3 regions of the Leucobacter sp. genome follow, and region 3 is predicted to be linked to each of the others. Evidence: predicted binding sites of a transcription regulator. Region 3 holds the regulator's gene; each other region holds the start of a gene.
The links. The regulator LexA, encoded in region 3, represses DNA repair genes until DNA is damaged. The targets are predictions, from matches to a motif close to TCGAACANNTGTTCGA.
Positions count from the first base shown of each region.

Region 1: the regulator LexA is predicted to act here: its motif matches at 1,095-1,110, upstream of ACWKZU_RS02100 (phosphorylase family protein).
Region 2: the regulator LexA is predicted to act here: its motif matches at 1,389-1,404, upstream of uvrA (excinuclease ABC subunit UvrA).

Region 1 is NZ_JAIVPF010000014.1:12,096-14,355, forward strand. Features, by position in the region: gene ACWKZU_RS02090 (S-ribosylhomocysteine lyase) at 1-310, opposite strand, end outside; gene ACWKZU_RS02095 (hypothetical protein) at 593-895, opposite strand; gene ACWKZU_RS02100 (phosphorylase family protein) at 1,194-1,787, shown strand; gene ACWKZU_RS02105 (DUF808 domain-containing protein) at 1,784-2,260, shown strand, end outside.
Region 2 is NZ_JAIVPF010000052.1:31,675-33,934, reverse strand. Features, by position in the region: gene uvrA (excinuclease ABC subunit UvrA) at 1-1,321, opposite strand, end outside; gene ACWKZU_RS10480 (helix-turn-helix domain-containing protein) at 1,482-2,120, shown strand; gene ACWKZU_RS10475 (hypothetical protein) at 2,117-2,260, shown strand, end outside.
Region 3 is NZ_JAIVPF010000086.1:91,000-93,259, forward strand. Features, by position in the region: gene ACWKZU_RS17625 (heavy metal translocating P-type ATPase) at 1-198, shown strand, start outside; gene ACWKZU_RS17630 (hypothetical protein) at 150-575, opposite strand; gene lexA (transcriptional repressor LexA) at 829-1,494, shown strand; gene lipB (lipoyl(octanoyl) transferase LipB) at 1,599-2,260, shown strand, end outside.

The DNA of each region.
Region 1 (2,260 bases), on a different contig from region 3:
CGCCCGCGACGGTCTCGGTCGAGGGCTCGCCCCACGCGATCAGGTGGAAGCCCGTGCGGCAGCCGAAGGGCGAGATGTCGATGAGGCCGTCGAAGCGCGTGCGCAGCAGCGCGGCGAGCGTATGCTCGATGGTGTGCAGGCCGGCGGTGGGGATCTCGCCCGCGTTCGGCTGCACCAGGCGGATGTCGAAGTTGGAGATCGCATCGCCCTTCGGGCCGTGCTCCACGCCGATCAGACGCACGTACGGCGCCAGCACCTTCGTGTGATCCAGGGAGAAGCTCTCAACCTCGGCAAGTTCGACATCGCTCATGCGGTCAGTGTAGCGAGCGGGGACCGGGGCGCCCCGAGTGCGACGCCCGATGACGCGGCGCCGTGCGCGGTGACCGTGGCCGGGTCGGGCCGTCGCGGCCCGCCCTCCGCCTCCGTCGGCCCCTCCGCCTCCGTTCCACGCACCTCCGCAACCCGATCCAGTGTTCGCAGATCGTCCATTCGAAGCACGAATAACGGCGATCTGCGAACACTGGATCGGGTTCGAGCGGAGATGGGGGCTTCGAGGGCTCGGCGCCTGCGGGCCGCGCCCGCGGGCTCGTAGCTACGCGGCCTTCGCCAGGTCGCGGCGCGAGAGCGCGATGCGGGCGCGGGATCCGGGAGCTGCCGGATCCTCGGCCACGCGCACGTCCCAGCCGGCCCGGCCGAGCCGCTCCAGGTCGCCGCGGGCCTCGTCGAGGCTCTCGGTCTCGACGAGGTACAGGGTGCGCCCCGAGGTGCGGTACACCGAACGGTGCTGCGCCCAGTCGGGCACGATCATCTCGCGACCGTCTCCGAGCGAGTGGTAGGGGGTGCGCAGCGGGCGCACCCGGCGCTGCTCGTGCAGCGCGGTGATGTTGTTCTCCATGATGGGTCCTTTCCGGCGCGCACCTCCGTGGTGCGCGAATGATGACATGCACGGCGTACGCCAAGGAGCGCCTGTGGAAGAGGCTGTGGCCGTGCAACTGAGCTTCACGGGGTTTCGCGGAGTTGATCTTCAACGCCCTGCATCTGTCCGATGCCATCGGGCGGAAACGCGTGCTGTTCGCAAGCTCAGCTTTACAGTATAGAACAGACCTTCGAAAAGCGCTAGTGTTGAGCCGGATCAGGATCGAGCTGATCCGGATCCGGAACGACGGGCGCGGGAGCGCCGCAGGGAGAAGCCGATGTCAGAGTCCCGTACGCTGCTCGTGTTCGCGCACCGAGACGAGGCCTCGGCCTTCGCCGATGTGCCGCACCTGGTGACGGGCGTGGGCAAGGTCAACGCGGCCGTGTCGCTGGCGAGCGCGCTCGCCGCCGGGGGCTTCGGGCGGGTGGTGGTGCTCGGCACCGCCGGGGTGGTGAGCGACGGGCCGGATCGCCCGCACCTCGACGAGGTGTACCAGATCACTGGGGTGGTGCAGCACGACTTCTCGCTGCCGTCGCCCGAGCTGCGCCCGGCGGGCGAGGCGATCCTGCCCCCGGAGTCGACCGCGGTGCTGGCCACCGGCGACGTGTTCGTGCAGGATGACGCCCAGCGCGCGCACATCGCCGGTCTCGGGGCATCGCTCGTCGACATGGAGGCGTACGCCTACGCCAGCGTCTGCGAGCGCTTCGAGGTGCCCCTGCAGCTCTTCAAGATCCCCTCCGACTTCGCCGACAGCTCGACCACCGACGAGGAGTGGGACACGATCGTGTTCCGCAAGAGCGAGCAGTTGCGCGAGTTCTGGGCGAACCGGCTGACGGCGACGGAGCCGGCCGGATCGGGGGCGCGCGCATGAGCTCGAGCTTCTTCGCACTCTTCGACGACATCGCCGTGCTGGCCAAGGCCGCGGCGGCCTCGATCGACGACGTCGCGGCCGGCGCCGCGAAGGCGTCGGCGAAGGCGGCCGGCGTGGTGATCGACGACGCCGCGGTGACGCCGCAGTACGTGCGCGGCATCAACCCCAAGCGCGAGCTGCCGGTGATCTGGCGCATCGCACGCGGCTCGCTCATCAACAAGGCGATCATCATCACGGCGATCATGCTGCTCAGCGTGTGGGCGCCGTGGGTGTTCCCGTGGATGCTGCTGATCGGCGGCACCTATCTCGCGTTCGAGGGCACCGAGAAGGTGTGGCACTGGATCGAGAGCGCTCGCGGCAGGGCCCACGAGCACACCGTGGAGGAGGTGCTCGAGCGGCCCGCCGCCGACGAGAAGCAGATCGTCGGCAGCGCGGTGCGCACGGACCTGGTGCTCTCGGCCGAGATCATGCTC
Region 2 (2,260 bases), on a different contig from region 3:
TCGACTCCCCGTTCACGGTGACCGCGAGCACCTCGGGCTTGAGCCGCCGGCCGTGGCAGGTGTGGCAGGGCACCTCGCGCAGGAACTCCTGCCAGCGATCCCGCTTGGCATCGCTCTCGGCCTCGGCGTACTGGCGCTCGATGAACGGGATCACGCCCTCGAAGCCGCTGGAGTACTTGACCTCGCGGCCGAAGCGGTTCTTCCAGCGCACGTTGACCTTGAAGTTGTTGCCGTACAGCACGGCCTGCTGCACGTCCTCCGCCAGCCGCTCCCAGGGGGTGTCGAGCGAGAAGTCGAGGTCGTTCGCGAGGCCGGTGAGCAGCTTCTCGTAGTACTGGTAGAGGCTCTTGCCCTGGCTGGTCCAGGGCACGATGACGCCCTCGGCGATGGAGAGCTCCGGATCGCCGAGCACGAGATCCTCGTCGACCGACATGCTCGTGCCGAGGCCGGAGCAGGTCGGGCAGGCGCCGAAGGGCGCGTTGAAGGAGAATGTCCGCGGCTCGATCTCGGTCAGCTGGACGGGGTGCTGGTTGGGACAGCTCAGGTTCTCCGAGAACAGCCGGGTGCGGTCCTCCGCCTTCGGGTCGAGGTCCACGAAGTCGATCCCGACGATGCCGCCCGCGAGCCGCAGCGCGGTCTCCAGCGAGTCGGTGAGCCGGCCGAGCACGTCGGGCCCGGCGACGAGCCGGTCCACGACCACCGAGATGTCGTGCTTGATCTGCTTCTTGAGCTTCGGGGGGTCGGAGAGCTGCACCATCTCGCCGTCCACGAGCGCGCGCGAGTAGCCGCTCGCCGCGAGATCCTGGAAGAGATCGACGAACTCGCCCTTCTTCTTGCTCACGATCGGGGCGAGCACCTGATAGCGGGTGCGTTCGGGGAGCTCCATGAGGCGGTCGGCGATCTGCTGCACGGTCTGCGACTCGATGCGCTCCCCGCACACGGCGCAGTGCGGGATGCCGACGCGGGCCCACAGCAGGCGCATGTAGTCGTAGATCTCGGTGATCGTGCCCACCGTGCTTCGCGGATTGCGGTTGGTGGACTTCTGGTCGATCGAGACCGCCGGGCTGAGCCCCTCGATGAAGTCGACGTCGGGCCGGTCGACCTGGCCGAGGAACTGCCGGGCGTAGGCGCTCAGGCTCTCCACGTACCGGCGCTGCCCCTCGGCGAAGATCGTGTCGAAGGCGAGGCTCGACTTGCCGCTGCCCGAGAGTCCCGTGAACACCACCATGGAGTCGCGGGGGATGCTCAGATCGACGTCCTGGAGGTTGTGGACGCGGGCTCCGCGGACGCTGATGTGCGCGTGGGAGGCGGATGAGCGGATGGGGGTGGGACTGGGGTGAGCGGGCGTGGAAGTCACTCCCCCATCCTACGTCGCACGGGCCGGGTATTCGAACATATCTACGATGAATTTCGCGGTGGGCGCACTTCCCGGGATTCGCGCTTTCGGGTATTATTGATGCAAGGAGTCGAAAGGGGCCGAGATGTCGATCGCACAGCTGCCCGCCGGTGGCGGCCGGGCCCCCCGCGTCACCCGGGACCGGGCCGCCCGAGACCGCCTGCTCGCGCTCGTCACGCAGATCGAGGGCGACGGCCTCGACGTGGCCGAGGAGATGCTGGCGGAGATCGTGGCGCATCAGCGCGCCGATACCCGCGGCCTCACGGGCGCCGAGGTGTCCGTGCTCGAGCGCCTCGGAGCGGGCGAGGCCGCGCTGCAGGCGCCGACGGCGCTGCCCGCGACGACGCGGGGCCGACTGTGGGAGCGGCAGGCGGAGCAGCAGTCCTGCACCGTCTCCGAGGCCGCCGAGATGCTGGGGGTGACGGCGGCCCGGGTGCGGCAGCGCTGCGCCGCGGGCACGCTGCTCGCGCAGCGCCGCAGCGACGGCTGGCGGCTGCCGCGCTTCCAGTTCCCCGACGGGCGCGAGCCGCACGGCTGGTCCGCGGTGGCGCAGTCGATCCCGCCGGGCACGCCGCTGCTGCTGACGGAGCGGGTGCTCACCTCTCCGGCGCCGCGCCTGCGGGTCGACGACGAGTCGCTCGCCCCGCTCGAGTGGCTGGCGCAGGGCGGGGATCCCGCGACCGCGGCGGCCGCGGTCGACGACGCGCTCAACCGCCTGCCGTGAGCGAGGTGCTGCCCGCGCCCGACCCGGCGCGCTTCCCCGATCTCGAGGCGGATCCGGACTGGGTGCGGGAGACCGGTGCCGGAAGCCTGTTCGCCCGGATCTTCCGCGCGGGCGGGGCCCACGCGGTCGAGTGGTTCGAG
Region 3 (2,260 bases):
CTCGGGCTGGCCGGCGTGGTGCTCGTGCACGAGTTGGCCGAGGTCGTCGTGATTCTCAACGGGATCCGAGCCGCCAGCCGCCCGAAGGACCCGGTGGGAGTCGCCAGGTGGCCTCGACGCGCGCTCGCTCCGCAGGGGTCGCGAGAACCTCAGATCCCCAGCTCATCGGCGGACACGACCGCCGGGCTCTCGGAGTAGCGCAGCGGCACCGCGATCGGCTGCCCCGCCTCGACCCCGGAGCCCTCGAGCTGGTTGAGCTGCACGATCTCGGCCACCAGGTCGCGCGGGTCGGCCGACGGATCGAGCTCGATGGCCAGCGACCACAGCGAGGATCCCGGCTGCACGACCGCGTAGTGGAACTGCTGACCGCCCTCGGCGTCGGACGCGACGGCCTGCGGCGCGCCGAGAGCGGCGACGAAGGCCAGCAGACCCGCCACGAGCACCGTGGCAAGGCCTCCGAACACCACGCGCCCCCGACGGGTGAGCCGCAGCTTGACCGCGCCGCCGTCGGCGGCGGAACCCGCGACCGACGCGATCTCGAGCGCGCCCTGGGCCGGAATCGTCTGCGCATTCATCGTGGTGTCCTTTCTGCTCGACCTTCGCCGGCTGCGCCGGGCGAACATCTGTTTCGAATATATCTTCGAGTTTCCGAAACCGCAAGCGATTCATCGAACACATGTTTCGATCTTTTCCGCGACACTCGAACACATGTTTGCCCGTGTTCGAAGTCAACGGCTAGGGTTTCGAGCAACGGGATCACTGAACCAGCAACCACTGACATTCACGGATCGCGTCACCCGAGCACCGCCCGGCCGAGAAAGGACAGCGATGAGCAACGCTGCCGCGCCCCATTCCGCGAAGCCCCTGAGCGAGAAGCAGCAGGCGATCCTGGAGTACATCGCGCGCTCCGTCGAGAGCCGCGGATACCCCCCGAGCATGCGCGAGATCGGCGACGCCGTCGGCCTCTCCTCGCTCTCGAGCGTCACCCACCAGCTCAGCCGCCTGGAGCTCGGCGGCTACATCCGCCGCGACCCGAACCGGCCGCGCGCGCTCGAGATCCTCGTCGAGCTCGCGGAGACGAGCAGCGCCATCGCCGACGCCCCGACGCAGCAGCCCGAGGAAGCCGCGTACGTGCCCCTCGTCGGCCAGATCGCCGCGGGTGTGCCCATCACCGCCGAGCAGCAGGTCGAGGAGATCGTGCCGCTCCCCCGCCAGCTGGTCGGCGACGGGCAGCTCTTCATGCTGCGCGTGGTCGGCGATTCGATGATCGACGCGGCGATCTGCGACGGCGACTTCGTCGTGGTGCGCCAGCAGCGCGAGGCCGAGAACGGCGACATCGTCGCGGCGATGCTCGACGGCGAGGCCACCGTCAAGGTGTTCCGCCGCCGCGATGGGCACACCTGGCTGCTCCCCCGCAACAGCGCCTTCGAGCCGATCCTCGGCGATCACGCCGAGGTGCTGGGCCGCGTAGTGGCGGTGTTCCGCTCCGTCTGAGCCGGCACCCGGGCCATCCCCAGGGCCGCGGATCCGAGTGGATCCGCGGCCCTTTCGCGTCCCCGACTTGATTTGTTAAACCGAGTATAAATAATCTTGAGAGCATGTCGCTCACGCTCACCGATTCCCCGACGACCCACACCGCACCGGTCGCCGAAACCGCTCCCGCTCGGACCCGATCCCGCGCCGTGCCCTTCATCACCGCCGGGCTGGCCCCCGATCTCGTCCCCTATCCCAGGGGACTGGAGCTGCAGCACGCGGCCGCGCAGCGCATCCGCGACGGCGCCGATCGCGGCACCGTGCTGCTGCTCGAGCACACTCCGGTATACACCGCGGGCAGGCGCGCGCTCCCCGAGGAGTACCCGCAGGACGGCACTCCCGTCGTCCCGGTCGATCGCGGCGGCAAGGTCACCTGGCACGGCCCGGGTCAGCTCGTCGTCTACCCCGTGATCCGCCTGCGCGAGCGCCTCCGGGTCGTCGACTTCGTGCGACTGCTCGAGCGGGTCGTCATCGAGACCGCGGCGGAGTTCGGCATCGCGGGCTTCCGCATCCCGGGCCGCGCGGGCGTCTGGGCCGAGACGGGAGCGCCGGCCCCCTCCAAGTTCGCGCAGATCGGCATCCACACGAGCGGCGGCATCGTCACGCACGGCCTCGCCGTCAACTGCAGCAACGATCTCTCCCCCTTCGCGAACTTCGTGCCCTGCGGCATCACCGACGCCGGAGTGGCCACCCTCTCCGGGCTCGCCGGCTGCACCGTCTCACCGGC